Regions from separate parts of the Rahnella contaminans genome, predicted to be linked through region 1. Evidence: predicted binding sites of a transcription regulator. Region 1 holds the regulator's gene; each other region holds the start of a gene.
The links. The regulator CRP, encoded in region 1, controls carbon source genes, mostly activating them, when cyclic AMP is high. The targets are predictions, from matches to a motif close to ATGTGANNNNNNTCACAT.
Positions count from the first base shown of each region.

Region 2: GW579_RS10860 (iron-containing alcohol dehydrogenase) is a predicted target of CRP. The motif match lies at 6,535-6,552, and genes of this name have one in related genera.
Region 3: GW579_RS06535 (DeoR family transcriptional regulator) is a predicted target of CRP. The motif match lies at 6,662-6,679, and genes of this name have one in related genera.
Region 4: rhaB (rhamnulokinase) is a predicted target of CRP. The motif match lies at 4,781-4,798, and genes of this name have one in related genera.

Region 1 is NZ_JAADJS010000004.1:356,842-364,887, forward strand. Features, by position in the region: gene GW579_RS18840 (aminodeoxychorismate synthase component II) at 1-545, shown strand, start outside; gene argD (bifunctional acetylornithine/succinyldiaminopimelate transaminase) at 668-1,882, shown strand; gene GW579_RS18850 (YccS/YhfK family putative transporter) at 2,073-4,148, opposite strand; gene crp (cAMP-activated global transcriptional regulator CRP) at 4,210-4,842, opposite strand; gene GW579_RS18860 (OsmC family protein) at 5,205-5,612, shown strand; gene GW579_RS18865 (LysR substrate-binding domain-containing protein) at 5,614-6,525, opposite strand; gene GW579_RS18870 (MFS transporter) at 6,730-7,920, shown strand; gene GW579_RS18875 (amidohydrolase) at 7,936-8,046, shown strand, end outside.
Region 2 is NZ_JAADJS010000002.1:379,792-387,837, reverse strand. Features, by position in the region: gene cueO (multicopper oxidase CueO) at 1-826, opposite strand, end outside; gene GW579_RS10890 (YacC family pilotin-like protein) at 1,039-1,386, shown strand; gene speE (polyamine aminopropyltransferase) at 1,579-2,454, shown strand; gene speD (adenosylmethionine decarboxylase) at 2,483-3,277, shown strand; gene GW579_RS10875 (DeoR/GlpR family DNA-binding transcription regulator) at 3,350-4,108, opposite strand; gene GW579_RS10870 (D-threonate 4-phosphate dehydrogenase) at 4,145-5,125, opposite strand; gene dtnK (D-threonate kinase) at 5,118-6,464, opposite strand; gene GW579_RS10860 (iron-containing alcohol dehydrogenase) at 6,659-7,795, shown strand; gene GW579_RS10855 (dihydrodipicolinate synthase family protein) at 7,839-8,046, shown strand, end outside.
Region 3 is NZ_JAADJS010000001.1:1,465,262-1,473,307, forward strand. Features, by position in the region: gene gsiA (glutathione ABC transporter ATP-binding protein GsiA) at 1-639, opposite strand, end outside; gene GW579_RS06510 (isoaspartyl peptidase/L-asparaginase family protein) at 636-1,649, opposite strand; gene tsgA (MFS transporter TsgA) at 1,932-3,131, shown strand; gene GW579_RS06520 (LysR family transcriptional regulator) at 3,222-4,130, opposite strand; gene xapA (xanthosine phosphorylase) at 4,290-5,123, shown strand; gene tsgA (MFS transporter TsgA) at 5,133-6,329, shown strand; gene GW579_RS06535 (DeoR family transcriptional regulator) at 6,402-6,635, opposite strand; gene moeA (molybdopterin molybdotransferase MoeA) at 6,881-8,046, shown strand, end outside.
Region 4 is NZ_JAADJS010000002.1:198,987-207,032, forward strand. Features, by position in the region: gene fucO (lactaldehyde reductase) at 1-921, opposite strand, end outside; gene rhaD (rhamnulose-1-phosphate aldolase) at 1,057-1,881, opposite strand; gene GW579_RS10120 (L-rhamnose isomerase) at 1,936-3,192, opposite strand; gene rhaB (rhamnulokinase) at 3,189-4,673, opposite strand; gene rhaS (HTH-type transcriptional activator RhaS) at 5,016-5,843, shown strand; gene rhaR (HTH-type transcriptional activator RhaR) at 5,923-6,804, shown strand; gene rhaT (L-rhamnose/proton symporter RhaT) at 6,849-7,883, opposite strand.

The DNA.
Region 1 (8,046 bases):
TTACCTACAACCTCTACCAATATTTTTGCGAGCTGGGGGCAAAAGTCAGCGTGGTGCGTAACGATCAACTGACGATTGCGGATATCGAACAGCTTTCCCCGTCACATCTGGTGATTTCGCCCGGCCCGTGTACGCCCGATCAGGCGGGAATTTCCCTGCAAGCCATCACCCATTTTGCCGGTAAACTGCCGGTTCTCGGCGTCTGCCTCGGGCATCAGGCAATGGCGCAGGCATTCGGCGCAAAGATTGTCCGCGCCCGCCAGGCCATTCATGGCAAAACTTCTCCCATCTGCCATACCGGCAACAGCGTTTTTACCGGGCTGAATAATCCGCTGACGGTGACGCGCTACCATTCCCTGGTGATTGCGCCCGAAACGCTGCCCGATTGCTTTGACGTCACCGCGTGGACTGAGCGCGAAGGCCAGCGCGACGAAATTATGGGCATCATGCACAAAACCTTACCGCTGCATGGCGTTCAGTTTCATCCGGAAAGCATTCTGAGTGAACAGGGGCATCAGCTTCTGGATAATTTCCTTAAAATCTAATCAGTTAATCTTGCTGATAAAATTACTTACCCATCAGGTGTGATTTCTGTTTGCCTGTGCGTGATTTTTTATGCATATTTTGTGATTATATTTTCATATTACTTCAGTAAGGGAAAACGGTTATGGCAGAAAAATCAGCGGTAGATCGGGGTACGTTCGACAAAGTGATTTTGCCGGTTTATTCACCTGCGAAATTCATTCCGGTGAAGGGCAAAGGCAGCCGCGTGTGGGACCAGCAGGGCACCGAATACGTTGATTTCGCTGGCGGTATCGCGGTTACGGCGCTCGGACATTGTCATCCGGCACTGGTTAAAGCCTTGCATGAACAGGGTGAAACTCTGTGGCATGTCAGTAACGTATTTACCAACGAACCCGCTCTGCGACTGGCTCAGAAGTTGATCGACGCCACTTTTGCCGACCGCGTATTTTTTGCCAACTCCGGCGCTGAAGCTAATGAGGCCGCATTCAAACTTGCGCGCTATTATGCTTCCCACCGCCACAGCCCGTACAAAAGTAAGATCATCGCTTTCCATAACGCTTTCCATGGCCGCACGTTGTTTACTGTTTCAGTCGGCGGACAGCCGAAATATTCCGACGGCTTCGGCCCGAAACCTGCTGACATCGTACATGTGCCCTTCAACGATCTGGACGCGGTAAAAGCGGTGATCGACGATCATACCTGCGCAATTGTGGTCGAACCCGTTCAGGGCGAAGGCGGGGTGACACCGGCCACCAAAGAATTCCTGCAAGGGCTGCGTGAACTTTGCGACAAACATCAGGCACTGCTGGTGCTCGATGAAGTGCAAAGCGGTATGGGGCGTAGCGGTAAGTTGTTCAGCTACATGCATTACGGCGTGACGCCGGACATTCTGACCACCGCCAAAGCGCTGGGCGGCGGTTTCCCTGTCAGCGCCATGCTGGCAACGGAAGACGTTGCATCGGTGATGGAACCGGGCAAACATGGCACCACCTACGGCGGTAACCCGCTGGCCTGTGCCGTCGCCGAAGCCGCACTGGATATTATCAATACGCCAGACGTGCTGGCCGGTATCAATGAACGCCGCGAGAAATTCATCAGCGCGCTGGATGCCATCAACCAGAAATATTCTGTCTTCAGCGAATTCCGCGGGCAGGGGTTGCTGATTGGCGCCGAGCTGTCGGATGCCTTCAAAAACCGCGCCGGAGAGTTTCATGCCGCCGCCGCTGAGTTCGGGTTGATGATGCTGGTGGCGGGCCCGAATGTGATCCGGTTTGCACCATCACTGGTTATCGACTTCGCGGATATTGAAGAAGGGATGGGGCGCTTTGAGAAAGCTGTGGCAAAAGTTACAGGCTGACTGCTCCCCCCTTGCGAAGGGGAGATCGACGTTTTACTTCTATCCTGCAATGGCTGAAAGGTTTTACTTTTGCTCCTTCCCCTTTCACGAGGGGAAGGCTGGGATGGGGTGTTGGTTTGAGGGCAACTCAGACAATTAAGCCGACCTTAATACCCCACCCCTCCCTTTTGCAGGGGGAGGGAGTTATAAATCACGCCCGCCGCGTTAACCAGATCCCATGATGTGGTCTCTGCTTCCACGCCAGTGACGAAATAGTATGCATCACACTCAGATGCGATATCACCCTCCGCAGGTGGCGTTCCATTTCGGTCAGCGGCATATCCGGATGCAGCTCCGGCGCATTAAACAAGGTGTTCTCACCACCGGGCCCGTCGTAAAGCAACCGCTGCTGACAGCTTTGCAGCGCGATTTCGCAGGTCTGCAAATACTCCGTCGCCAGTTTCTCCGGCAGCATGTAGTGCTCGCGGGCGAGAATAGTCATCGCATTGATGTGCTCGACAATAAACTGACTGTGCGTCACCCACAGACGCATATCCGCCAGATAATGCGAGTTAAAGCCCGGTTCCTGCATTGCCTGATTCAGTGAGGTGAACAGTTTATTATGCGCCTGATTGACCTGCATTCGGGTGTAAGCGAGTTTCGCGGCATCCGGATTTTCCTCAAGCAGCAACCGGATTGCGTTCTGATAGGTTTCCAGCGCCTGATGCGCATTCTGGCGCAGCAAACCGCTTTGCCATTGCGGCCACAACCAGATGGTGCCGCCGAAAGCCAGCGCACAGCCGATCAGCGTATCTATCAGCCGTGGTACGAGAAAATGTACGCCATTCATCGCCAGCAGTTGCAGGGTATACACGGCTGTCACTGTCATACCTACCATTGCCAGCCCGTAGTTTTTGCGTAAAACCGTGTAGGACAACAAAGTAATCAGCAGCATGCAGAGCAACGTGGTGCTTTCGGGTAATTCCAGCTTCAGCAATCCGGATGCAATCAGTAATCCGGCCAGCGTCCCCAGCGCACGGTGCTGGATACGTACGCGCGTGGCGTTATAGCCGTTCTGGCTGACCAGCATGATGGTCAGCAAAATCCAGTAGGGCTTGGGCAGATTGAAAAACAGACCAAGGCTGCTGCCAATCGCCAGGATGATGCCAAGCCGGGCAGCATTGCGCAGCGCGACCGATTTAAAGGAAAGATAACTTTTCAACGCCGGCCAGAAAGGTAAGCGGGGCTGAGTGTTCATCAGATCGCGTCGGTACAGCGGACGTTGTGTCCGCAATAAACGCGCAATGCGGCTGAAATGGTAATAGCAAAATTGACCGACCGGATTCTCCGGATTGCGCGCGGCTATTTTCTCCAGCGCGGCCAGTTCGTTGGCCATCGTAAATCGCCCGGATAAACGGTGATAAAGAATGTCATCAGCGATGACCCGCAGACGGGCGGAGATCACCTGCGCATTACGTCGTATAACCGCTTCGGCGTGGCTTTCTTCCACCAGCTTTTGCACTTCTTCCGGCTGATGCAGGCTCACCGTGATGTGTTCCTGCAAATCGAGTGCGACCTGAAAACGCTGGAACAGTCGCTTATGGTGATGATGATGTCCGTGTTGCGGCAGCATGTGCAGTTGCTGATAAAGCAGGGCAATCAGATCGATAACCTGTTGCTGACGCGCCAGCAGTGGCGGTAGCGCGGTTTCAGGATCGGTGTGTTGCGTCAGCAGGCTGTATTTCGCCTCGAAGTAATCTGCCAGTTGCAGATAGAGCTGGCTGAGGGTTTCGCGCATCGGTTGTTCTTTTGAAATACGAAACCACGCCCAGTTAAAGATACCGTACCAGGCGGTGCCTGCGGCGAACAGCGCCGGAGCTTGCCACATCGGGCGCAGACCCACCATGCTCAGCGTGAAGATGGTCGCCACCAGCGCACCGGGCAACAGACGCGCATGCAGCGGGCTGATTTCACCGGTCACGCCCAGCAGTAACGCCAGCGAGAACATGATGAGCGGCAGGGGAATGTGCCAGCTTTCCAGCATCACTTGCAGCAGAATGCTGCTCAGGGCAAAAAGCGTGCCGCCGACCATCAGACGTTTGAAAAAGCGTTTGTGTGGCGTATCCAGACCCGCGACATTGCAGCAGGCGGGACACAGAGAGAACAGCAGACCCATTTGCAGATTGCCAAAAAGCCAGCAAATGCCAACAGGCAGGCACAACACCAGCGTCTGGCGCAGCGCGTAGTTAACTTCGGGATGATAGAACAGTCTTCGCCATAGCGTCATGCGTAAAGCTTAGCCCATAAAAAAGGCGCGACAGTTAGCTGCCGCGCCAATTTCTGAGGGATTAACGTGTGCCGTAAACGACAATCGTTTTACCGTGTGCGGAGATCAGGCTTTGATCTTCCAGCATTTTGAGAATACGTCCGACTGTTTCACGTGAACAACCGACGATTTGGCCGATTTCCTGACGGGTGATCTTGATTTGCATCCCGTCCGGATGGGTCATTGCATCAGGCTGTTTAGCCAGATTAAGCAAAGTTTGCGCGATACGGCCTGTTACGTCGAGGAAGGCAAGGTTGCCGACTTTCTCTGACGTCACTTGCAGACGGTTTGCCATCTGCGCGGAAAGACGCATCAGAATATCCGGGTTTACCTGAATCAGCTGGCGGAATTTTTTATAAGAAATTTCAGCCACTTCGCAGGCAGTTTTAGCACGCACCCAGGCACTGCGTTCCTGCCCTTCTTCGAAGAGTCCCAGCTCGCCGATGAAGTCACCTTGGTTAAGGTATGACAGTATCATTTCTTTGCCTTCTTCATCTTTAATCAGGACGGCAACCGACCCTTTCACGATGTAGTACAGCGTTTCGGCTTTTTCACCTTGGTGAATCAGCGTACTTTTAGAAGGATACTTATGTATATGACAGTGAGACAGGAACCATTCGAGAGTCGGGTCTGTTTGTGGCTTGCCGAGAACCATTTGCTATTATCCTCTGTTGTTATCGCTGCCCAAAATCACAGGGCTCAGAGTTCCCTGTACGGCACTTACTTTAAAAAGCGCCCTTTCAGCATATAACTCCCCAGAAATGCTGCAAGCGGATGTCGGAGTGAAACAGCCTGATTATTGCTGTTAACACCGTGGGTTCTGTTCTTAAACCGCAAAAACCGTCACCGCAATTTACTGGAAAGTATGTTTCGGCTTTGTTTGTAACACAGGTTTGCAATGCTGTCTTCTGTTGTCTCGCTTCAGCATGATGGCGATCGGGTTACGTTGCCAGTTTTTGGGTGAAAGGGTAGTCTGAGGGGAAAATTTGACGAATTTATCCACCGGGAGAAGAGCACATGCACGCACGCGTAAAATGGGTAGAAGGGCTGACGTTTTTAGGTGAGTCAGCGTCGGGCCATCAGATCACAATGGATGGTAATGCGGGCGACAAAGCCCCGAGCCCGATGGAAATGTTGCTGATGTCGGCGGGCGGTTGCAGCGCGATTGATGTAGTGTCTATTTTGCAAAAAGGCCGCAACGACGTGCGTGACTGCGAAGTGAAACTGACGTCTCAGCGCCGCGAGGAAGCACCGCGTCTGTTCACGCACATCAACCTGCATTTCATCGTCACCGGCAAAGACCTGACGGATAAAATTGTGGAACGCGCAGTCAGCCTGTCTGCGGAAAAATATTGCTCCGTTTCCCTGATGCTGGGCAAAGCCGCGACAATCACCCACAGTTTTGAAGTAGTGAACGCCGAATAAGTCACGACCAGTGATACGACTGGCACTGACTTCGCAGTAAATCCAGAAATCGCCGCGCGGCAAACGTCAGCGGCGATTTCTGCGAATAGAGCACGCAATATTCCGCTTCCGGCAGCGTATCGATATTGAGCAGGCAAAGCCTGTCCTGTAAGCCGAACGGCGCGCGCATGGCCTTCGCCACAATCGTCAGATAATCCGACTGCAACACCATATTCAGCCCGCACACTACCGAATCCGTTCTTACCGGCGTTTCCCCGGCTGGTGCGTTAAAGCCGTTCATCGAAAGCTGAATCTGCTGGTAGTAACCCATATCCGTTTCCGGCAACACCCAGCGCGCGCACTGCAATTCGTCGAGCGTGGTGGCATCTGCCAGCGGATGCCCTTGCCGCGCAATCACGCCAAAAGGGGCGCTAAACAGCGGCTCACGCACCAAATCCTCCAGCGGAAAACCCGGCCCGGCGGTCCCGACGGCAAAATCGAGTTTCCCTTCACGCAGCGCCGGTAACAGCGTCGAAAGCTGGCCTTCTTTAATCAGCAGTTTGGACTGGGGAAATTGCGTTTTGAACGCTTCACTGAGGGCCGGAAATACCGTCAGCGCCAGCAGTGATGAAAACCCGATAGCCACCGAACCCGGCGAATACTGATTAATCTGCCGGATCTCATCCGCCGCGCGTTCAAGTTCTTCGAGAATAAACTGCATGCGCTGCGCAAAGGCGCGGCCGGTTTCCGTCAGCGCCATGCCCTGATTGCCGCGCACGATAAGCTGAGTTTCAAGCGTTTGTTCCAGTTCCCGCAAGGTTCTGCTGACCGCGGGCTGCGACTGATTCATCGCCCGCGCCGCGCCGCGAATACTGCCGCTGCGGATAACCTGCTGGAAAACCTTGAGTTGCTGCAATTTCGGTAAATAACGCATGTCGCCTCGCTTGAAAGCCCTATCAGTAAAAAGCATCACCCGCCCAAAAATTGCATCTTATGGCAAACCTGTAAAGCTGATAGCTTCAGATTTGGAATAAATAATGCGTTGTTATTCAGTTGATTACGTGATGCATGTCGCATTTTACTTTTCGCCCGACAGTGAGAACTTCTGACGCGGTGATAACAAAAAGGGATATCCGCTATGAAAAGTCGTTCCCTGATGATCTTCCTGCTGTTCGTCGGTTATGCGGTGGTGTATATCGACAAAACGGTGATGGGGTTCGCGCTGCTGCCGATTGAGCGCGAATTTAACCTGCAACCAGAGCAGCTGGGTTACATCACCGGCATTTTCTTCCTGGCCTATTCGCTGTTTCAGATCCCCGCTGGCTGGATGAATGACCGCTTCGGCTACAAAAAAGTACTTGGTATCTCGCTGTTTTTGCTCAGCGGGTTCGCGCTCTGCTTCGGTTTGCTGGGATTCAGCCTCGGTTTGCTGGTGACGTTTCGCTTTCTCTCCGGCGTCGGACATTCCGGTTATCCGTGTTCCTGCGCCAAAGCGGTGGTCTCGAATTTTGATGTCGGGCAGCGCACTTTCGCGCAGTCCGTATTGCTGTCATCCGCCGGTCTGGCGATGACAGCCGGGCCGCTGATTGCGGTGTACGCACTCGATACGCTCGGCTGGCGCGGATCATTCTCTATTCTCGGCCTTCTGGCGTTTGCGATTGCCGTTGCGATTATCATTTTTGTGCCGAACCCTCCGAAAGCAGAAGCCCGTAACGGCGTAGCGACCGGCTACCGTGAGCTGCTTAAAAATCCGATTGTCGTGCTGCTGTTCGTGTCGATTTTCTGCATCAACATTCCGTCTTACGGCCTGATGGCGTGGCTGCCTAAATATCTGGTTCAACAGCGCGGAATGTCGCTGGACGTTTCCGGGCTGGTGGTCGCCACCGGCGGAATGGGGATCTGGATTTCCTCGCTCGCGACCGGCTGGCTGGTCGGCCGTTATATGCAGGGCAAAGAGCCGAAAGTGATTTTTTGCAGCGCACTGCTCAGCGCGCTGTGCATCTGGCTGGTCTACACCTCCGGGTCGGCGGTGACTGCCGGGCTGTTCCTGTTCCTCGGCTATATCTTCCTGATGGCGGCATTTGTCACGGTGTTTACGCTGCCGATGAAACGCCTGCCGCCGGAAGTGATGGGTGCCGCAATGGGGATTATCAATACCGGCGGAACGCTCGGCGGATTCGTGGCGCCGATTGCGATGGGCTATCTGATCACCGTGACGCACGGGTATTTTTCGACATTTGTTTTTCTGGCGCTGGCGATGGTGGTTGCCGGGCTGGCGATTTTGCCGCTGACCCTGAAACCGCGCGCAGCGTTGCGCGACATGGCATAACTGAGGAGAAGTCTGATGACATTTAATTTTGAAGCGATGCTGGCGGAAGTCAAAACGGATGTTTTGCGCTGGCGCAGACATATTCATGCGCATCCTGAGCTCTCATTTCAGGAACATAAAACGGCG
Region 2 (8,046 bases), on a different contig from region 1:
ACGGCAAATCACTGACTTTTACCGGCTCGGAAAGAAAACCGCCGTCGCTGGCAATAACGTACATCGGCCGCTGGTCGCTGGTGGCGATGTGCAGCGAGCGCGCATTGCAGCCGTTAAGCAGACGAAAACGCACCCAGCCGCGCGAAATGCCGTGCTGCGGATAAATCGCGCCGTTAGTCAGCATGTGCTCGCCGAACCAGCCGATCGCGGCAGTCATCACGTCCATCTGGTAATCAATCTGTCCGGCGTCGCTGAGGCGTTTGTCCTGCAAAATGACCGGAATATCATCCACGCCCCAGCGTTTCGGGATCTGTAATGCGTCGCTGCCTTCATCTTCAATCAGGACTAATCCGGCCAGCCCCATTGCCACCTGATAGCCGCTGGTCTGATGCGGATGCGGGTGAAACCAGCAGGTCGCGGCGGGTTGATCGAGCTGCAAACTCACGCTGCGGCTCTGGCCCGGCGCGATCAGCCCCTGAGGACCGCCGTCAATGTCACCAGGAATTTCCAGCCCGTGCCAGTGAACGGTGCTCGCGACGTCCAGATTGTTTTTGACCGTGACATTGAGCGGTTTGCCCCGCCGCACGCGCAGCGCAGGCCCCAGCAGATTGCCGTTCACGCCCCAGGTTTGTGTATTCACCCCGGGCAGAAACTGGCTCTGACCACGTTGCAGGGAAAGCGAAATCGCGCTGCGGGCATCCGGTTCAAGCAGTGTGGGAATGGGCAACGCCGGGCGGTCAGCGGCCAGCGCAAACCGGCTCCAGCCGGGTAACGTACTGGCGGCGCCCAGGAGCGTTGTCCACTTCACAAAATCGCGACGGTTCATGTTCAGTCCTTATGATGGAAAATTGCCAGACGAACGGCATAAAACTGCCATAATAGTACGACAGCCTAAACCCTCCACTAAGGGGAAGGTCAAGTGGCGGGCACGCAGAAAAGAAATTTGGTGCCACTCATCGCAAATATGGTAACGTCATTTCGATTCGCTTTGAGCCAGGTTTTTCTAATCTTTCAATCTAAAAGAACAAGAACACTTCCATGAAAAGAACAACATTGTGTTTGCTGTTACTGTCGCTGCTCGGCTTCTCCTCCGCCAGTCAGGCGTTGAGTGAGTCAGAAGCAGAAGATCTGGCGGATCTGACCGCAGTCTTCGTTTATTTGAAAAATAACTGCGGCTACGAACAGTTGCCTAATACCCAAATCAAACGGGCGATCGTCTTTTTCGCACAGCAGAATCGCTGGGATCTGAGCAACTACAACAGCTTCAATATGCAGGCAATGGGTGAAGACAGCTATCGCGACCTGAGCGGCATCGCAGTTCCGAAACCGGCCAAATGCAAATCTCTGGCGCGCGATTCACTGAGTCTGCTGGCTTATACCAACTAAATTTCCCCCGCAGTGCTCCGTCAGTCTGATGCCGGAGCGTTTCATTTCCCCTCTCCGGATCCGCGTCACACCTCACTCAGCTACAATTAAGCTAAATTTATCTGTTTGAAATTCAACCGTGCATGCGCAGGCAGAGTTAGCTATCATGTGCGCCCATTTTTATGGCTGCGAATGCTCAGGAGAAACAAAGACATGTCCCGGAACTCGTCACCCAAAGAAATATGGTATGAGACGCTGCACGCCCATTTTGGCCAGTACTTCAGCGTCGAAAAAGAGTTGTACCGTGAGAAAACTGAACACCAGGATCTGGTGATTTTTGAGAATGCGGCGCTGGGCCGCGTGATGGCGCTCGACGGCGTGGTGCAAACCACCGAACGTGATGAATTTATCTATCACGAGATGCTGACACACGTTCCGTTACTGGCGCACGGCGATGCCAAAAAAGTGCTGATCATCGGCGGTGGCGACGGCGGAATGCTGCGTGAAGTCTGCCGTCATAAAGGCGTGGAATCGGTCACGATGGTGGAAATTGATGCCGGCGTGGTGGAGTTTTGCCGCCAGTATCTGCCCAATCATAATGCCGGTGCTTACGATGATGCCCGTTTCAATCTGGTGATTGAAGATGGCGTGAATTTCGTGAATCAGACCGCTGAAACGTTTGATGTGATTATCTCCGACTGCACCGATCCGATCGGTCCGGGAGAAAGCCTGTTCACCTCGGCCTTCTACGAAGGTTGCGCGCGTTGCCTGAAACCGGGCGGCATTTTCGTGGCGCAAAACGGTGTCTGCTTCCTTCAGCAGGATGAAGCGGTCAACAGCCACACCAAACTGAGCCACTATTTCAGTGATGTCAGTTTCTATCAGGCCGCGATCCCGACCTATTACGGCGGCATCATGACCTTCGCCTGGGCGACCAATAACCCGGCTTACCGCCAGATCGACAGCCAGACATTGCAGGCGCGCTTCGACGCCGCAGGCATTACCTGTCGCTATTACAATCCGGCGATTCATCACGGCAGCTTTGCGTTGCCGCAGTATTTACTGAATGCCCTGTCAGCTGCGCGCTGATACCGCATCCGTAAGGGGGTGAACTAAATTGCAAAAACTAAAACTGCATGGCTTCAATAACCTGACCAAAAGCCTGAGTTTTTGTATCTACGATATCTGCTACGCCAAAAGCGCAGCCGATCGTGACGGCTATATTGCCTACATTGACAAAGAATATAACGCCAACCGCTTAACCGAGATCCTCACCGAAACCTGTTCGATTATCGGTGCTAACATTCTTAACGTTGCGCGGCAGGATTACGAACCACAGGGCGCCAGCGTCACGATTCTGGTGAGCGAAGAGCCGATTGACCCCAGTGATGTCGATACCACCGAGCATCCTGGCCCGCTGCCGAATTCCGTGGTTGCGCATCTCGATAAAAGCCACATCTGCGTGCATACCTATCCGGAAAGCCATCCTGAAGGCGGACTGTGTACGTTCCGCGCCGACATAGAAGTGTCCACCTGTGGCGTGATTTCACCGCTGAAAGCGCTGAACTATTTAATCCACCAGCTGGAATCTGACATCGTCACCATTGATTACCGCGTCCGCGGTTTTACCCGTGACGTGAACGGCGTGAAGCACTACATCGACCATTCCATCAATTCGATTCAGAACTTTATGTCGCAGGACATGAAAGGGTTGTACAAGATGATGGACGTCAACGTGTATCAGGAAAATATCTTCCATACCAAGATGTTACTGAAAGAATTCGATCTCAAGCATTATCTGTTTAATGCAAATCCGGAAGAACTGACTGGGCAGGAACGCAAGGAAATCACCGATTTGCTGTACAAAGAAATGCAGGAAATCTACTACGGCCGGAATCTCCCTGCCGTCTGATCGGCACATAAAAGAAAAGGCCGGGCATCGCGGGATGTCCGGCCTTTTTTTATCGTGAATTTTCAGCTAGCTTTAGGCCAGAGTCAGCGTAAATGGCTGTTCTAAAAGCAATTGTCTGATTTCTGAGTTCAGACCTTTATCGGTGATAATGTCAGTCATCCCGGCCAGCGGCGTGACACAAAAAAGCGAGTACGCACCATATTTACTGCTGTCAGCCAGCAACACCCTGCGGCGCGCATTAACGGCAAGATCCTGCTTGAGCCCGGCTTTTTCTTCTGTCGGCGTGGTGATCCCTTTGTCCAAACTCCACGAGTTACAACTGATAAACGCGATATCCGGATAGACGCTGCGCAGCAACCGGCGGCCATGCTCGCCGACGCATGACTGACTGCTGTCGTCGATACGTCCGCCAATAATGGTCACTTCGATTTGTTTAAATTCCGATAAAAACAGCGCGATACGCAAATCGGCTGTAATGACCCGCAGAGGCAAATGGGTCAGATTGCGCGCCAGTTCAAGCATCGTGGTGCCTGCATCGAGAACGACGGCATCGCCCGGTTTTACCATAGCAGCAGCGACTTCGGCGATGGCCTGTTTTTCCTGCAGGCTGCGCTGAAGCTTTTCATTGGTCGTCGGCTGGCTGGGAATGAAGCGGTTGAGCGTCACACCGCCGTGGCTGCGGCTGATGACACCCTGCTCGTCCAGTTTGATCAGATCCCGGCGAATGGTCGCCGGGGAGGCCGCAATAGCGGCAACCAGTTGTTCAACGGTGACCAGATTATGGCTTTTCAGATAATCCATAATCTGATCGAGGCGGCTTTGTCCGGTCAACGTGATTCCTTTTTTCCCTGCGCCGCTGGCGCAGAATTACGCCAGTTGTACGGCTAACTGAATGGAGATCGCCATGCTCTCAGACTTGGCTTTTCCTGTCCACGCAATATCAAATGCGGTGCCGTGGTCTGCCGACGTACGAATGAAAGGCAGGCCCGCCGTAATGTTCACGCCGTCATAGAATCCCATCAGTTTCAGCGGAATATGTCCCTGATCGTGATACATCGCCACCACCATGTCATACATCCCTTCGTAGGTTTGCAGGAACACGGTATCCGGCGGACAAGGCCCGGCAACATTAATGCCTTTAGCTTTCATTTTTTCCACAGACGGCCCGACAATCCTGATTTCTTCATCGCCGAACAATCCGTTCTCACCGGCATGCGGATTCACACCCGCCACCGCGATACGCGGGTTTTCGTAACCGACGCGACGCAGGAAGGTATCTGCCATCTGAATAACAGTTTCCACGCGCCCGGCGTTAAGCGTATCGAGGAACTTGCGCAGGGCAATGTGCGTGGTGACATGAATGACTTTCAGCTTGTCGGTGTAAAGCACCATCGCGTAATCGCGGCTGCCCGTTAGTTTCGCCAGCAATTCCGTATGACCCGGATAAATATGCCCGGCAGAATGCATCGCTTCTTTATTAAGAGGAGCGGTAGCGATGGCCTGAACGTGTCCGGCCATCGCCAGTTCGGTGGCGCGTTTCACACAGCGATAGGCCAGATCACCCGCTTCTTTCTGCACTTTTCCCGGCACCAGCGTCTGCGGATCCGCCAGTGGTTCGTCAATCACGTTGATGACGCCCGGCGCGAAATGTGCCTGCGAAACGTCATCGATAATGCGTAATTCAGCGGCTGGCGTGATCCCGAGAGCGAGGATCCGGCGGAAAGTCGCCGCGCATCCGACAACCACCGCAGGCGTACCGGACAACTCACCTTCAGCTAACGCTTTAATGATAATTTCAGGGCCAATACCGGCAGGATCACCCATGGTTACTGCAATAATTTTAGTCACTCAATTTCTCCTCAATAAAGCGTAAAACTTCAAATAGCGTATTTTCAGTGCCGAACCCACCCGCTTTGGTCATAACCGGCAAACGGTTAAGCGGGCTGTCGAGTAAAAATCCCCACGGAACACAGCCTGCAATCTGTCCTTTGATTTCAAATCCTTTCGCACCCAGCGCCCGGGCAACGGCCAGCGCAATATCTCCGCCGGACAGATATAGTCCGCCCGGTTTCGTCTCCGGTTGCTGTAAAACGTTCTGAATCAGTTGCCCGAGAAAGACGGCAATGCGCCCGCCCATTTGCGGGCGGCTGATGTGATTTTGCTGGCAAAACTGGGCAACGGAATGCCGCTGCTCTTCACTCTGACGGGTACGGATAAAACAATGTTTGCCCTCTGCGATGGCGTGGCGAATTTCAGCAGAAAGCGTCGTCAGCAGCCGGTCTGAATCCGCAGAGAAGAGCCGGAGAACATCAATATCAATCAGTGAAACGGGGCGGTGTTGTTGTACAAAAGTAATCTGCTGCGCCGCGATTTCACTCATTGAGCCGACAACCGCCAGCAGCGGTGCGGCTGTGCGTTCAGTGATATTCTCAGGCGAGGTTTGCGGCGTCAGGCAATGTTGCGCCAGCGCATGGCTCAGGCCGGAAGCACCGACCAGCAGCGGTCTGAATGGCAAACTTTCTGCGGCATGAATAATCAGTTTCAGATCTTCTGCGGACTGGCTGTCGGCCACGACAATGCGAACACCCGAGGCCGTCAGCGCGAAAAGCTGTGCCTGAAAATCCCCCGAACGCAGCACCTCAAGGCTGATGTGATGCTGGCGCAGCGACGTCTGTTCAGCCAGACGTGCGCCGACGCTGGCCGTGCTGACCGGCGTTTTCGGGTCTGTGGCGAATTCAGTTTCCGTCAGTAAGCGGCCATTCACGTAGCAAAGCCCGTCTTTTATCACTCGCCCGAGTTCGGGTACGGCGGGCGCGATAATCGCCAGCGGGCAATCGAGTGCCATCAGCACAGCTTCGGTTTCTGCCCCCAGATTCCCGCGCAGCGTAGAGTCGATTTTCTTGAAGACCCATCCTTTCTCAGTGGAAAGCGGTGACCCGGCCAGCACAGCCTGCGTGACTTTTTCCGCGGCATCCTCTGCACTCATAGCCCGGCTGTCGGTGCTGTAAATCAGTGCATGACCGGTGCCCACTTTTACCACGCTGCCAGTGACATCAAACTGCACACATACCGACATTCCCTGCGCCACCAGCGCCACGCCAGTATCATTCGCGCCGGTAAAGTCGTCGGCAATCACCAGCAGCCCGGCGGATTTCTGAAGTGCTGTATGAGTTACGGTTTTGGCCATCGTGGCTCCGTGATGAATGAGGTCGGGTTAATCTTGCTGGTTATGATTATATTCAATCATGATTGATTATATGTGAGCAAGTTCAAATTATTCAACTTCAATTTCGCCTATAAATTGCCCTGACGATGTGAGGAGTATCGACCTTTGATGATTAAACTCACTCTTACTAAAGACTCAGACGGCAGGAAAAAGGCATGAATATAGACAGCACGATCATCAGCGGTTATCAGTCATTACAGGACATCGGCTACTTGCTGGCCGGAAAACGTCAGGTTTTACTGGTCAGCGACAAAAACATTATTGGCCTGCCGCCGGTGCAATCGCTGATAGGCCAGCTGGATAACGCAGGCTGCGAGGTGAGCATTATTGATAGTGTGCCGCCCGAACCGAACCAGCATGACGTCGCCGCTATCCTGAAAACACTGCATCAGCCGCAGGTCGATCTGGTGATTGGCGTCGGCGGCGGAAGCGTACTGGACGTCGCAAAGCTGCTTTCGATTCTGTGCGCCGGAGATGAAACCGTCACGCTCGACAGTCTGCTGGCGGGCGAAAAACCGCAACACCGTACGACGTCGTTACTGATCCCAACCACTGCAGGCACCGGCTCAGAATCCACACCAAACGCGATTCTGGCGATCCCCGAAAAGGAAACCAAAATAGGCATTATCACGCCGGTCATGCTGCCCGATTATGTTGCGCTGGTGCCTGAACTGGCCACCAGCATGCCCGCGCGCATCGCGGCGTCTACCGGCATCGATGCGCTGTGCCATCTGTTCGAATGCTTCACGTCGGTCATTGCTAACCCGGTCAGTGATAACTTCGCGCTGGTCGGCATGAAGAAGCTGTTTGCCAGCCTCGAAACGGCCGTTGCCGAACCGGAAAATCTGCAGGCGCGGCTGAATATGCTGTGGGCGTCATATTACGGCGGCGCATCGATTGCCCATGCGGGCACCCATCTGGTTCACGCTATGTCCTATCCGCTCGGCGGCAAATATCACATTCCTCACGGGGTAGCGAATGCCATTCTGCTCGCACCTTGTATGGCTTTTGTCAGGCCTTCAGCCGTGAATAAATTTGCGCAGGCCTATGACTTAATTCCAGATGCCGACCGGACATTACGTGAAGAAGAAAAATCCCATGCGCTGGTGGAATATTTTGACGCGCTGGTTCATCGCCTGGATTTGCCGGTCAAATTAAGCCAGCTGAATATCACACCTGACGACATTCCTTATTTGTCGCAGGGGGCAATAGAGGTACAACGTTTAATTAAAAATGTACCGATGCCGGTCAGCAAAAATCAAATAGCGGAAATTTACCGCAGCATTCGTTAACCCCTTATTTCATATCCGATTACAACGACGTAAAGAGAATAAAATGAATAATATTACCGGAGTCTATACCGCCATTGTGACGCCGTTCTCCGCCAGGGGAGAACTCGACGGTGACGCATTGCGCCAGCAGGTAAAACGCCAAAAACAGGCAGGAAATAATATTTTCTGTAACGGCACTAACGGCGAATTCTTTATGCTCAGCGAGCAGGAAAAAATTCAAGTCACAGAGATTTGTCTCGAAGCCGCGGGCG
Region 3 (8,046 bases), on a different contig from region 1:
CACACGGATCAGTTGTAAAATCTGCGCCTGAATCGTCACATCCAGCGCCGTCGTCGGTTCATCGGCTATCAGTAACGCAGGCTTGCAGGAGAGCGCCATCGCGATCATCACCCGCTGGCGCATACCGCCGGAAAGCTGATGCGGATAGCTGTCGAGAATATTGCGGGCTTCAGGAATACGCACCAGATCCAGCATGCGCAACGCTTCGGCACGGGCGGCGCGGTGGTCTTTATCCTGATGCAGACGGATTGACTCGGCGATCTGCTCGCCCACCGGAAACACCGGATTGAGCGAGGTCATCGGTTCCTGAAATATCATCGCCATATCCGCACCGCGTAAACTGCGCATGGCGGGTTGCGTCGCCGCGATGAGATCGACCACTTCGCCATTTCGACGGCGAAACTGCATTTGGCCCTGCGTTATCTGCCCGCCGCCTTGTTCCACCAGACGCATCAGCGCCAGCGACGTCACGGATTTACCTGAGCCGGATTCGCCGACTATCGCCAGCGTTTCGCCACGCCTGACCTGAAAACTGAGATTATTCACAGCCGGAATAATTTGCCCTTCATGCGAAAACTGCACGCTGAGCTGGCTGACGGCCAGAACGTGGTCGGGAGGCAGGGTCAGGGAACGGTTCATGAGCGGTAAATACTGACGACCGGCGCGTCGCCCACGCGGGCAAATCCGCGGTACATGCCTTCACTGTTGAAAGGCAGTTCGACGTTGCCAAATTTATCCACAGCAATCATTCCTCCGCTCCCGCCCATCGGCAGCAGTTTTTCCTGCACCACTTTGTGCGTGGCTTCTTCGAGCGTTAAACCGGCGTATTCAATCAATGCCGCAACGTCATACGCCGCGACCGTGCGCATAAAGACTTCGCCGGTGCCGGTGCTGGAAATCGCCACAGTGTTATTGCTGGCGTAGCAGCCTGCACCAATAATCGGGCTGTCGCCGACGCGTCCGGCCTGTTTGTTGGTCATGCCGCCGGTGGACGTCGCCGCCGCCAGGTTGCCCTGCCCGTCCATCGCCACCGCGCCGACGGTGCCAAATTTATGTTCCGGATCGATCGGGTCGCCAGACGGCTGAGCATTCAGGGACGCCCCGTCGTGATCGAGCATCACGCCGCCGTCTGCCGCAATCGCGCGCTGCAACTGTTCGAAACGTTCCTGGGTGTAGAAGAATTCCGGCTCTACCATTTCCTGCCCGTGCTCGCGGGCAAACGCTTCCGCACCCGCGCCGGTAAACATGACATGCGGGCTGTTTTCCAGCACCTTGCGCGCGGTGAGAATCGGGTTGCGGATATGATTAACGCAGCTGATGGCACCGGCCTCCAGCGTACGGCCATCCATGATGCAGGCATCCAGCTCATGCGTGCCCTGATGCGTGAAAACGGCCCCTTTTCCGGCATTAAATAACGGGCATTCTTCCAGTAAACGCACCGCTTCAGTCACCGCATCCAGTGCGCTGCCGCCCGCCGCCAGAATGGCCTGCCCGCTGGCAACAATACGTTCCAGCTCGGCTAAATAATGTTGTTCTTTTTCACGACTCATTGCTGCGCGGGTAATCGCCCCGGCACCGCCGTGAATGGCAATGACCGGACGCTTCTTGTCCGAAACGGAACTCGCTGAATTATCAGTAGAAGAACTCATTAGAACTGCACCCTGAGTTGTTGTATTTATGTATACAGAAAGTGATGTTGCCCTGTTTTTTGACTATATTTAGCCCGCTACAGTATGTAAAGCAGAAATGTAAAACTACAAAAACGCGCTAATTGCTTAGATTGTTTAAGAAAATCAAATACGAAGATTGAATAAACGTCCAAGACAAACCGTAAAAGAACAGGAATAATAATCGTCCTAACCGCAGATATAAGCACCTCTGGCAAAGCTTACTGTGGCCTTCTTATATTTTTTATTTTTAGGAAATCAGTTATGGAAACTGTTTATAACCGCCGTCGGATCAACGTGATCTCTTGGCTAAGTTACTTCTTTACCGGTGGGCTGGTTTCCACTTTAGGGATTGTCATCGGCCCGGTGGCGACCGCTTTCAATAAAGAGCCTGCATTTATCGGCCTGATGTTCTCGCTGATGAACATCGGTTTGTTCCTGCCGATCATGATAAGCGGCATTCTGATGCGTAAGTTCGATCTCGGTAAGCAGCTGATTACTGGTTCAATTATCACTATTCTGACCTGTATCGCGCTGTTCGTGATGCCGTCCATCACATTGTTCGGCGTCGGGGTATTCCTGATTGGTGCGACAGCGGGCCTGATGATGTCTATCGGCAGCTATCTGGTTGTGCGCATCAACGATGACCCGAAAAAGCGTTCTGCTAACCTGATTTTCACCGACTTCTTCTTTGCGCTTTCTGGCATGACGCTGTCGCTGGTGCTCGGTTTCCTGTTCAAACACGGCGCAAGCTGGCTGGCGATGTACGGCATTATGGGCACCCTGAGCGTGCTGATGATTTTGCTGTGCGTGGGCCAGAAATTTCCGGTTGTCGCTAAACCGGACGCCGTGGCAAAACAAGATCGTGAAGCGAAAGAGCCGTGGGGCTTTGCCGCGTATGTGCTGTGTTTTGCACTGTTTGCCTTCGTCTTCAGCGAACTGGTGTTCACCCTGTGGATGCCAAGCTGGTTGCATGAACACTTTGGTCTGGACACTGACCGCGCAGCGATTTACATCACCACCTACTGGATGGTGAAAGCGATTGGCCTGTTCCTTAACCAGTTCACCGTGCGTTTCGTCAAACTGCGTACGTTCCTTTTTGCCTCCGCGATTGTCGGCTTAATCAGCCTGTGCGTAGTGACGCACAGCGAAAACACGGCGCTGGTAATGGCTGCGGTGGGCGTGTTCGGGTTCTGTAACTCAGGGATGTTCTCCGGCCTGATGAGCTACGGCAGCCTGCAGGTGAAAAACTCACCGCCAACGCTGACCTCTGCCCTGCTGACCACCGCGTCAGTCGGCACGCTGATTTTCGCGTCATTCTCTTCGTTCATTTACCGCGAATACGGCCTGTTCTGGGCGCTGAATATCGCCACCGTTTCTTACGTGCTTCTGGTGCTGGCGGTGATCATTGCCGGTATCCGCAGTAAAGCAGAAAAGATTCATCGCGAAATGTCTGTCGGCTGAATGACAGACTGAGTTGTGAAAAAGCCGCAGGAAAGTTCAAAGTTCCAGCGGCTTTATTTTTTGGCTGAGAATTGTCAGAAGCAAAATGAATCAGAGCAGATCAAGAAACCGCGCCGTCGCCGGTGTCACCGAATCCGCCTGATAAATTGCGTAGAGATCGGCAGGCAGCATTTCCGTCAGCGCGCAAAATCGCACACCCGGCCAGTGGATCCGTGCATAACTTTCCGGCAATAACGTAATTCCGTAACCGTTCGCCACCAGTGCCAGCGCAGTCTGCGGCTCATTCACCTGCTGTTTCACCTGCGGCAGAAAACCGTGCTGACGGCACATCGAATATAAATAACTGCCCAGACTCGACGTGTTCATCGGCATCAGAATAAAATCCTCATTCGCCAGCTGGCTGAACGCCACACTGTTTCTGATCGCCAGCGGATGATTCTCTGACAGCGCCACGGCCACGTTCTCACGCCCCATCAGCTTGCTCGATAACCCCTGCGGCAGCGCCAGCTTGGCCTCTCGCCAGATACCGATATCAATCCTTTGCAGCTGCAACGCGTCGATTTGCTGAACCGGCGTAAGTTCGGTAATCGACCAGCTGATTTCCGGCGCATGCCTGCCGAAATTGTTCAGCACGGGCATCAGCGGCCCCCAGGCGGCAGTGCCCACCGTACCAAACTGAATATGCCCGATTTCCCCCCGGCCAATCTTACGTACCTGATGCAAGGAACGGTTGATGCTGTCGAGCATCAGCCCTGCTTCACGCATCAGCGCCGCGCCCGCCGGTGTCAGCGACACGGAACGGGTGGTACGCAGAAATAGCGGCGTACCGAGAAGATGTTCCAGCTCTTTGATATGCAGGCTCAGCGGCGGCTGCGACATATTGAGCCGCACCGCCGCTTTGCTGAAACTCAGTTCCTCGGCCACGACGCGAAAGTAGTGCAGCAGGCGGAGATTAATCTGGCCGAGATCGAAAACTGAATCGGTGAATGGTCGCGTCACATTTTCTCCAGCAACATTTATTTTCCCTTAAATATTAGCGTATTGGATTTATAGATTTTGACTATAAATCCCGGCGGCGAACGGTATTAGACGCCACAGGCCGCTCACCCTAGCATTGCCTTCAACTCAACCCTACTGTCAATAATGAGAGAAGTGATCATGCTCAATAACAACGCGTTTGACTGTGCAGCAATTATCCGCCAGCGTGCCCCGGGCTTTATCCCACGCGCCGCGCTTATTTTAGGTTCCGGCCTCGGCACGCTGTGTGACGATATGTCCGGTGCGATTACCATTCCTTATCACGACCTGCCGGGGTTCCCTCAAAGCAGCGTCGTCGGCCACGCCGGTGAACTGGTTCTGGGCCATCTCGAAGGTGTACCGGTAATGTGCATGAAAGGCCGCGGCCATATGTATGAAGGCCACGGTATGTCGGTAATGACCAGCGCCGTCCGCACTTTCAAACTGTTGGGCTGTGAATTCCTGCTGGCGACTAACGCCGCCGGATCCATGCGCAAAGAAGTCGCGCCGGGTCGTTTGGTTGCGCTCACCGACCACGTCAGCTTTATGCCGGAATCCCCGCTGGCTGGCCCGAATGACGACCGTTTCGGCCCGCGCTTCTTCAGCCTCGCGAACGCCTATGACAAAGATCTGCGCGCGCAGCTTCACGCTGTCGCCGGCAAACTGGATATCGACGTGGCAGAAGGCGTATTCGCCGCCTACACCGGCCCGAACTTCGAAACGCCTGCGGAAATCCGCATGATGCAAACCCTCGGCTGCGACGTCGTCGGCATGTCTATCGTGCCGGAAGTAATTTCCGCGCGACACTGCGGCCTCAAAGTGCTGGCGGTTTCTGCCATGACTAACTTTGCCGAAGGTCTATCCGACACCCCGCTTTCCCACGAACAAACCCTGAGCTGCGCAAAACTGGCGGTGGGTGATTTCACCCGACTGATCCGCGCGTTCTTCGCCGACCTGTCAGCGGCTGGGAAATAAGGGACTTCTATGGAACAGGCATTCAACCGCCAGCGGATCAATATGATTTCCTGGCTGAGTTATTTCTTCACCGGTGCGCTGGTTTCAACGCTCGGGATCGTAATCGGCCCGGTGTCGCAGGCGTTTGGCAAAGACCCCGGATTTATCGGACAGATGTTTACGCTGATGAACATCGGCCTGTTCCTGCCGATCATGATAAGCGGCGTGCTGATGCGCAAATTCAATCTGGGCAAACAGCTGATTACCGGCTCAACCGTCTCTGTACTGACCTGCATCGCGCTGTTCCTGATGCCGACCATCACCATGTTCGGTATCGGCGTTTTCCTGATTGGCGCGGCGTCCGGCATCATGATGTCCATCGGCAGCTATCTGGTCGTACGCATCAATGAAGATCCGAAGAAACGCTCGGCGAACCTGATTCTCACCGATTTCTTCTTTGCACTGGCGGGTGTGATTCTGTCGCTGCTGCTGGGATATTTGTTCCAGCATGGCGCAAGCTGGCTGGCGATGTACGGCGTCATGGCGGTGCTGAGCCTGATGATGATCGTGCTGTGCGCCGGGCAGAAATTCCCGTCGATTCCGCAGGCTGCTGAGAAAGAATCATCAACCGGCCAGCAGCACGACCGCTGGGGCGTTTCGGTGTGGGTGTTGTGCTTCGCGCTGTTTGCTTTCCTGCTGGCGGAACCGGTGTTCACCATGTGGCTGCCAAGCTGGCTGAAAGAGCATTTCGGGATGGCGGCTGACCGCGCGGCGTTCTACATCACGACCTACTGGACCGTGAAATCCATCGGCCTGTTTGTGAATCAGTTCACCGTTCGCTTCGTGAAACTGCGCACGTATCTGCTGATTTCAGCGGGTGTCGGGCTGGTGAGCCTGGCCGTGGCGGCCAACAGCGGGAACCCGATGCTTATCCTGATTTGCGCTGGTCTGTTTGGCTTCTGCAATTCCGGCCTGTTCTCAGGCATCATGAGCTACGGCAGTTTGCAGGTCAGAAATTCGCCGCCAACGCTGACGTCAGCCTTGCTGACTATCGGCACCATCGGGACGCTGATCTTCTCCACGTTGTCGTCGCTGGTGTACAGCCAGTACGGGTTATTCTGGGCACTGAATACTGCGACCATCGCTTACGTCTTCCTGCTGGCGGCGCTGATTTTTGCCTCGGTCAACAGCAAAGCCGAAGCGCTGGAGCAACAACCGTCGCACTGATTTTCTTAAATATTGTGTATAAAAAAGGGAAGACTCTGCGGAGCCTTCCCTTTTCTTATTTCACTGCCACGATTAAAGCTGGGGGCAGCGCTGCAAACTGTTGAGCCAGGATGTTTCAGGCTGAGCAACCAGACGACGGGCTCGACCGTGACGACGCAGAATCAATCCTTTATCCTGCATTTCACTCAGGTCACGACGAATGGTTTCAAGACTTACATCCAGCGATTGTGCCAGTTCGCTTACCTGTAACACTTCATGCTGTTCTACCAACTGAAGGATGGCCTGATGGCGATTTTTTTTAAGCACCGGTTATTCCTGTATATTTGACAGTTGTGTGACCCATGTCACAAATAACGGAAACCATCATACCTGCGTTACATTGTTAATTTTGGGATCGATCTCAATTTTTCAGGAATCCCCACGAAGTTTTTACGCCTTCCGCAATTTTTGGTTCGCCGCGTTTCTCTGTCATACTATGCGCATGCTCCAAATCCCCGCCCGGTTCCGGTGAAAACACCCGTCCCGCCGGGATGAACCTCAAAGGAATTTTCATGGAATTCAATACTGCCGGTCTGATCTCGCTGGAAGAAGCGCTGGAAAAAATGCGCGCTTATGTCCCGTCCAAAACAGCGAAAGATACCGAATCTCTCCCGCTCGCTGCCGCCGCAGGCCGCATTACCGCCACGCCGGTGAAATCCCCGGTTTTCGTCCCGCCTTTTGATAATTCCGCGATGGACGGTTACGCCGTGCGCTGCGCCGATTTGCACACAGACGCCGTTCTGCCTGTGGCAGGTAAAGCCTTTGCCGGTGCGCCTTTCCACGGTGAATGGCCTGCCGGAACCTGTATCCGCATCATGACCGGCGCGCCGGTTCCGCAAGGTGCCGGCGCGGTGATCATGCAGGAACAGGCCGACGTGTCAGAAGCGGGCGTGCGGTTTACCGCAGAAGTGCATAAAGGCCAGAATATCCGTCTGACCGGCGACGACATCAAACAAGGCGACAGCGTGCTGCCTGCCGGTGTGCGTCTCGGCGCAGCTGAATTGCCACTGCTGGCTTCTTTAGGCGTGACGGAAGTTAACGTCTGGAAGGCGCTGAAAGTCGCGGTGTTTTCGACCGGGGACGAACTGCAACCCGTCGGGACGCCGTTAGAGGAAGGCCAGATTTACGACACCAACCGTTTCGCCGTGCGTCTGATGCTCGAACAGCTCGGCTGCACCGTACTGGATTTAGGGATAATCCGCGATAATCCGCAGGCGCTGCGCACAGCCTTTGAAGAAGCCAATGCCTTTGCCGATCTGGTGATTTCCAGCGGTGGCGTGTCCGTGGGCGAAGCGGATTACACCAAGCAAATGCTCGATGAACTGGGCGAAATTGGTTTCTGGAAACTGGCGATGAAACCGGGTAAACCCTTTGCATTCGGAAAACTGAAAAACAGCTGGTTCTGCGGTCTGCCGGGTAATCCGGTTTCTGCTGCACTGACGTTTTATCAACTGGTGCAACCGTTTATCGCTCAGCTTTCCGGCCACACCGCCTGGAAGTTCCCGCCGCGCCTGAAAGCTAAAGCCGTGACACCGCTAAAGAAATCCGCCGGACGCCTGGATTTCCAGCGCGGTATTTTCAGCACAAATGCCGAAGGCCAGCTCGAAGTACGCACCACCGGCCATCAGGGCTCGCACGTCTTTAGTTCGTTCAGCCTCGCAAACTGTTTTGTGGTGCT
Region 4 (8,046 bases), on a different contig from region 1:
GCCCATGGCGCGTGCGATATCGGCAAAACGATGCGGGGCGTAAGCACGGTTAAATTCTTCCACAACCGGCAGCAGAATGGCATTACAGACGCCGTGCGGCAGGTTGTGCGTCGCGCCCGGCTGATGCGCCAGCGCATGCACTAATCCCAGCCCGGCGCTGTTAAACGCCATCCCGGCCAGATATTGTCCCTGCGCCATTTTCTCGCGCGCTTCAATATTGTCGCCATGATCCACCGCTTCTGGCAGCCAACGGGTAATGGTCGAGATCGCCGCCAGCGCCGTCGGATCGGTCAGCGGATGCGCGCCGACAGAAACATAGGCTTCGATGGCGTGCGTCAGGGCGTCCATACCGGTGGCTGCGGTAACATCTGCGGGGATCTTCAGCATAATCGACGGATCGTCCACCGCGATATCCGGGATCAGATTCGCATCGATAATGACTTCTTTTACCTGACGCTGGCTGTCGATGATCACCGCATTACTGGTCAGTTCCGCAGCGGTACCGGCCGTGGTGTTGACCGCCACCAGAAATACGCCCGGTTTCGTCACTTTGCCGACGCCGGAATAAATCGTCACCGGCCCCGGATTGGCTGTCAGAATTTTGATGCCTTTTGCGGTATCAATCGGGCTGCCGCCGCCGAAACCAATCAGATAATCGCAATGATTTTCCTGATACTGACGGAAACCTTCGTCTACGTGTGCGGAAGTCGGATTAGGCACCACGCCGCCGTATAACGCATACGGCAGTCCGGCGGCTTTCAGTGCGGAGAACAGGCCATCGAGCAGACCTAACTCGACCAGCTGACCGTCAGTGACGATCAGCGCTTTGCCCGGTTGATTTGTCGCCAGCATCGCAACCATATCGCTGATCGCGCCCTGGCCGTGGAGGCTGATTTTTGGAAGAGCAAGCATGAAACTCATAAAATTCCCTCTCATATTTTATTTAAAATCAATATTCTGACCGCGCGGCTCCTGATCTGCGCCGGTCCCGGCGACAGGAAACTTTCCGTCGTTCCTGTGCCGGGTTTTTAATAAGTGGGAGCCTTAATGGCCGGTTCAGGCTTTTAAAGCGGCCTCAAAAGGTGTGACGTCAAAACGTTTAGCCAGCGCAATCAGCTCGTCGGTTTGGATCGTCTGTTTCATCCCACCCATTGAAATCACTTTCACCAGTATTTCCGCCGATTTTTCCGCGGTGTCGATCAGACCAAAGGCGTCATCAAGCGTCGGGCCGCAGCCGAAGATCCCGTGGAAGGCCCACAGCACCAGGCTGTGATGTTGCATCCGGTCGGAAGTGGCTGCGCCGATGCCGTCGGTGCCCGGGACCATCCACGGCACAATGCCCACGCCGTCGGGGAAGACCACCAGACATTCGGTGCTGCATTCCCACAGCTTGCGGGTGATTTTCGCGCTGTCGGGTTCGAGCACATAGGTTAGCGCAATCAGGTTGGTGGCGTGGCAGTGCATGATCACGCGATCCTGCCCGTTTGTGACGCGTTTACGCACAGCGTGTGATTGCAGATGGGATGCCAGTTCTGACGTCGGCAGGCCGCCCGCGGTCAGGCCCCAGAGGATTTTGTAGCTGGCGCCTTTGTCATCGAGCTGAATAACGGTCAGCGCTTCGGCAGGGGCGAGCTGCACATTGCGGAAGAATTTACCTGAGCCGGTCACGATGAAGTATTCGTTAGCCAGATCCGGCGCGTGCTGGGTCAGTTCAACCTGACGCGGCTGGGCGTAAAAATCATTTTTGTACGGTGCCACGTCTTCCGGTAGCAGACGCATACTGACGTTGCCGCCGTTGCGCTCGTCCCAGCCTTTCAGCCACATATCGGTGGTCGCTTTGACCATGCCCTGTACAAACCACGCGCTAAATAATGTTTTCATCAGTTCTTTCCTGCGAATAAGGTGAATGCTTTTCAGCCATAAATTCTTCGATAATCAGCGTTTTGCCAGCACGCTGGTTTCGTAATGACGAACGGTATCCAGCCACTGAGCGCCGACCGGCACGTCGTGACGCTGGCAATACATGTCCCAGACGGCCTGCCACGGCAGCGATTTTTGTTCTTCCAGCAGGGCCAGGCGGCCGGTGTAATCGCCTTCGACTTCCAGTTTTTTCAGCAGGTCGGTCGGTTCCAGCAGCGCTTTCAGCAAGGCTTTTTTCATGTTGCGGGTGCCAATAACCCAGGCGGCGATGCGGTTGATGGAAGCGTCGAAGAAATCCAGCCCGATATGCACGCGGTTGAACAGGTTATGGCGCACGATTTCGCTGGCGATGGCCTGCGTTTCGTCATCCAGCAGCACGACGTGGTCGCTGTCCCAGCGCACCGGACGGCTGACGTGCAGCAGCAGGCGCGGCACATACAACATGGCGGCCGAGATTTTGTCGGAGATCACTTCGGTCGGATGGAAATGCCCGGCATCGAGGCACAGCGCGGTGCCGCGGCTGGCGGCGTAGCCCAGATAGAATTCGTTGGAGCCGACGGTGTAGCTTTCAGAGCCGATGCCGAAAAGTTTGCTTTCGACGGCGTCGATGTGTTCGGTGATATCAAACTTCTCGGCAATTACTTCGTCGAGCGCACTCATCAGGCGCTGGCGCGGTGCCAGACGATCCACGGTGACATCTTTCATGCCGTCCGGAACCCAGATATTCATGACGGAAGGCGTGCCCAGCGCGCGGCCAAAGGAGGCGGAAACGCGACGGCTGGCCTGACAATGTTCAATCCAGAACTGGCGGATTTCCGGATTGGCGCTGGAGAGCGTGAAGCCGTCCGCGCTCATCGGATGCGAAAAACAGGACGGGTTAAAGTCCAGACCCAATTTGTTTTTCTTCGCCCAGTCGACCCAGCCGGTGAAATGCTTCGGTTCGATTTCATTGCGCGGAACCGGATTATCGGATTCCAGATAAATAGCATGCAGATTCAGGCGATTAGGGCCGGGGATCATTGAGATCGCCAGTTCTAAATCCGCCCGCAGCTGTTGTGCATTCCGCGCTTTGCCGGGGTAATTGCCGGTCGCCTGAATACCGCCGGTCAGCCCGCCTTCCGGATTTTCAAAACCCGCGACGTCATCCCCCTGCCAGCAATGAATGGAAACCGGCAGGGAATCGAGTTGTTTGATTGCAGCTTCGGCATCAATGCCCAGCTGGGCAAAACGTTCTTTGGCTAGCGTCCATGCGTGATCGATAGATGAAGTCATACTGCGAGCTCCTCATTGGCGTGACAGAGCGCCTGAAAACGGCGCCAGTGAATTGGGAAATCCTCGTGAATACGGGGGAGGTAATGGCGTTGTTCGAAATTCGTGGCGACAATGCGACGAAATTCAGCGGCATCTTTTACGGCATCAAGGGCCATCAGCTGGCAGCCGATATTGCCAAGCGTGGAGGCTTCAACCGGCCCGGCGCTGACGTTTACCTGACAGGTGTCTGCGCAAAGCTGGTTCAGGAACTGGTTCTGGCTGCCACCGCCGACAATGTGAATGTCGCGAAGCGGCTCGCCTTGCAGCTTCGCCAGCTGAACGGCCACCTGCCGGTACAACATGGCAAGACTGTCGAAAATACAGCGCGCCAGTTCAGCCGGTGAGACCGGAACCGGTTCTCCCGCCTGCCCGCAGGCTTCGCGGATGGCATCGACCATTGACGGCGGATTGATAAAGCGGTCTTCGTTCGGGTTAATCAGATAGGTGAACGGCGGGACGTTTTTGGCCAGCGTAATTAATGAAGGCAGGTCCTGAATATTCAGTTCGCGGCAGACGCGCTGGAACAGCCATAACCCCATAATATTGCTCAGTACGCGGTAGCTGCCGTTGATGCCGCCTTCATTAGTGACATTGTCGTGCATCGCGCCGACGTGATTGAACGCTTTCGGGCTTTCGATGCCCATCAGCGACCAGGTGCCGGAACTGATATAGGCGCTGTGCGTGCCGGTGAGCGGCGCGGCCACGACTGCGCTGGCGGTGTCATGCGTGGCGACACTGAAAACGGGTACGCTGCGGCCGCGCGGGCTGTGCCACAGGCCGGGAGAATGGCCGGGCTGGCTCGGTTTTGTCAGCCATTGACGCGGTACGCCTGCCAGTTTCAGCAGATCTTCATCCCAGTCGCCGGTGGAAATATTCAGCATCTGCGTGGTGCTGGCGTTGGTGTATTCCTGATTCAGCTTGCCGGTAAGACGGTAAAGGAAATAATCCGGGATCATCAGCAGATGCGCGGCTTTTTCTACGACCTCAGGATGCTGTTCGCTCAGTGCACGCAACTGATAGAGCGTATTAAACGGCATAAACTGGATGCCAGTTTTTTGGTAAATCGCTTCGCGGCTCAGCTGTTGCTCCATCCGCGCCATGACGCCTTCGGTGCGGTTGTCGCGGTAGGAAACGGGCAACCCTACACGCTGGCCGTATTCGTCGATCAGGACATAATCCACGCCCCAGGTATCAATGCCGATACCGTCGAGCTGAATGCCCGACGCATCCAGGCGGTTCAGCCCCTCGAGAATGTGCTTTTCAAGCGCATCAAGATCCCAGGTTTCGTGACCATCTACGTGCATCAGGTTATTGGGAAAACGGTGAATTTCTTTCAGCGTCAGCGTTGCTGCCGGGTCTGCATCGTGGCGGGTAAACGTCGCCAGCATTACCCGGCCGCTGGAAGCGCCGAGGTCAATAGCGGCAAGATGGTGAGTTCTCATAGCGGCCATTCCTTATTGAATATGCGGCCAGTGTAGGGGAGGCGTTGCAGGGTCACCTTCCGGTGATTGCCATCGGTTTTGACGGGATGGCAGCATTAAAAAGGTAGATGCGAGGCAGATCACAGATCAGCCGAAAGCTGGCGCTGGCGAGGTTTTGCAAACGGGGATGCGGGCGGGGCGGGCGACTGTGATCTTCGCCGCAGATCTGTTGCGTGAAGGGGTGAATCTTAAAAATCTGACCGTTTATGACGTTTTTCACGCCGCCGTTTGAAGGCAAGAACGGCACGCGCAGGGTAGGGTGGTTTTCCGAAGCATCATGATTTCCTGAACCGGAGGCGATAAATGACGTTACTGAAGGGTGATGATTATTTTGCGGCACCTGAGCTGACTGTGACGGTTGAGCGGCGTCTACCGCAAGACGTTTTCCCGGAGCATTACCACGATTTCCACGAGATTATGCTGGTGGAAAGCGGATCGGGCGTGCACATCTTTAATGACAATCCGTATACCCTGACCGCCGGAACGGTGTGTTTTGTCCGCGCCAGCGATCATCATTTGTTTGAAAACGTGGATAACCTGCGGCTGACCAATGTGCTTTTCCGTTCGCCAAAAGCGTTTCGCTTTATTCAGGATGTCGGCCATTTTCTGCCACAGGAGCATCACTATCAGTCGCAGATCCACTGGCAGCTCAGCCCGTGCGTGTTGCATCAGGTTCTGAACTGTATCGCGCAGCTGGAAGCGCTGCCCGCCAGTGTAGAAATGGAACACATCGCCACGCGCGAAAGCCTGTTTTTACAGTTGCTGATCCTGCTTTATCAGGACTGTTTTCAGCCACAATTGCGAGATACCTCGGAAAACAAGGTTAACCAACTTTTGCAATGGCTCCAGTCACATTACAGTGAGGACGTTAACTGGACCGAGGCCGCCGAACGTTTTTCGCTGGCGCTGCGCACGCTGCACCGGCAGATGAAGCATTACACCGGCATGACGCCGCAGCGGTATCTCAACCGCCTGCGCCTGCTGGAAGCCCGCCGTCGTTTACATCACAGCGATCAGAGCATTACGGATATCGCTTATGCCTGCGGGTTCAGTGACAGTAACCATTTCTCGACGCAGTTCCGTCGGGAATTTTCGGTGTCGCCAAAACTCATGCGTGATCAGCTACGTTAAGCGGTGCCTCTCGTGCGCTCAGGTTTTTGCCTGAGCCGCCTCGTTTATCTTGCCGTCAAACGGGTATGGGATTGCTGCTATGTCTTTAAGACTCAATAAAAATGACCTCTTTCTGACCGGGATGAACTCGGTGGTGGTAGAAGAGCGCCATCCGCAGGCGGATTTTCCCACCCATGACCACGATTTCGATGAACTGGTGATCGTCTGGCGTGGCAACGGCATGCATATCTGGAACGATATTCCCTATCCCATTACCTGCGGCGACCTGTTTTACATCAACGCCAGAGACCGGCACAGCTATGAATCGGCCAATGAACTGGCGCTCGATAATGTGCTGTTTTGCCGCGAACGTTTCCGGCTGGAAGCCGACTGGGCGCAATTATTGCCGGGAGAAAATGCCAGCCAGGAACAGCGTTACTGGCGGCTGAGCACGCTCGGGATGTCCGTTTTGCGCGATAAAGTGGATGAGCTGGCGAAGGAGTGTATGAAATCCGAGCCGCTGTCTGTTCAGCTGAGCGAAGCGTTGCTGATGCAGCTGGCGCTGCTCTTGCTACGCTTCCGGCACCGGCCAGACAGCGGTGTGTTGCCCGACGCACATCAGCTGGATTTATTGCTTATGGCGCTGCGGGCAGGCATTGCCGAACCGTTCCATCTGGAGACGTTTTGTCAGCAACATCAGTTGAATCCCCGCAGCCTGCGCGCGTTATTCAAGCAACACACCGGGCTAAGCGTGATGAACTATTTGCGCCAGCTCAGGTTGTGCCGGGCAATGAGTTTGCTGCGTTATGGCAACAAGGCGATCGGTGACGTGGCCGCCGAATGCGGCTTTGACGACAGTAATTATTTTTCCGTGGTGTTCAACCGTGCGTACGGTGTTTCGCCGAGGGATTACCGGCAGCGGTTTATTGCTCAGGCCAAAAAGACGCCGCCGCAGCCTTTTTCGCTGATTGCGGCGGATTGATAACGGCAAAGCACGCTCTGCCGCCAGGGTTTACGGTGGAAAAATCAGAGTGCCATTCCCAGCCCGACGATATTGGCAGCCAGAATAATCACCAGCGCACCTAGGCAGAGAATGCGAACCGGTTTTCTGCCGACGCGGGCCCATTCTTTCAGAACAAGACCGATGATTCCGCCACACAGCACGTAGAAACTCATGTGCAACATCCAGCTCATGTAGTCGTATTCGATGGGAATGCTCGCGTGTCCCCAGGCGTAAAAGAAGAATTGCAGATACCACATGGTGCCGCCCAGGATGGAGAACAGGATATTGGCCACCAGCAGGGATTTCGCCACGGACATGTCTGCCCTGAATGAAAGGTTTTTTCGTGTCGCAAGACGGATGATGCAAAAACCGAGGTTGACGAGAGCGCCGCCGCCCATGATCACTACATAACTTGGGAGGGCAACGTAGAGCGGGTCGATGCCCAGTGCGCGTGCTGCGTCGTGCATCGGCACCGCTGCACTCATCGCAAACGACATCCCGGCGGAGAAAATCCCGCACATCACCGCCAGAATCAGCCCTTTTTTCAGGTTAAATTCTTCCGCCTGAATCCCCAGCGCTTTCTCTTTCAGATAACCCGCATAACTGACAATCGCCACGCCAATCACCGCCACCAGCACGCCGAGCAACGTTAACCGGCCACCGGCGGTACCGAACAGCATACCGATTTTGCCTTGCAGGACCGGGGTCATCAGCGTGCCGATAATCAGGGTGATCCCGATGGCGATGCCGATCCCCAGCGACATCCCGAGATAGCGCATCGTGAGGCCGTAGTTGATGTTCCCGATGCCCCACATCGCGCCGAACAGGAAAACCGGCAGCAGGGTGGCAAAGCTGAACGAGCCGTAATACGCCCAGAAATCGGGCAGAAGTACGTAGCTCAACGCCCACGGTAAAATAATCCAGGAAAAGAAACCGCCCAGCGACCACATGGTCTCCCAGGACCAGCTTTTCACTTGCTTGAAAGGTGCATAGAAGCAGGCTGCGCTGGCCGCTCCTATCAGATGCCAGATAATCCCTAAAACTATCGAACTGTTCATACACCGGACCTTTTGTTATGTAGAGAAACAGAGTGGTAATGAGGTGAATAAGCCTGCCGTAACACGCTGATCCGTCAGAAGTCAGTACGGCGGGTGGGCAACAGTGTAAGAAGTGTTCGATCAGGGAGCCTTCCGGTCAGTGCCACGGGAAAATAGCCTCTGG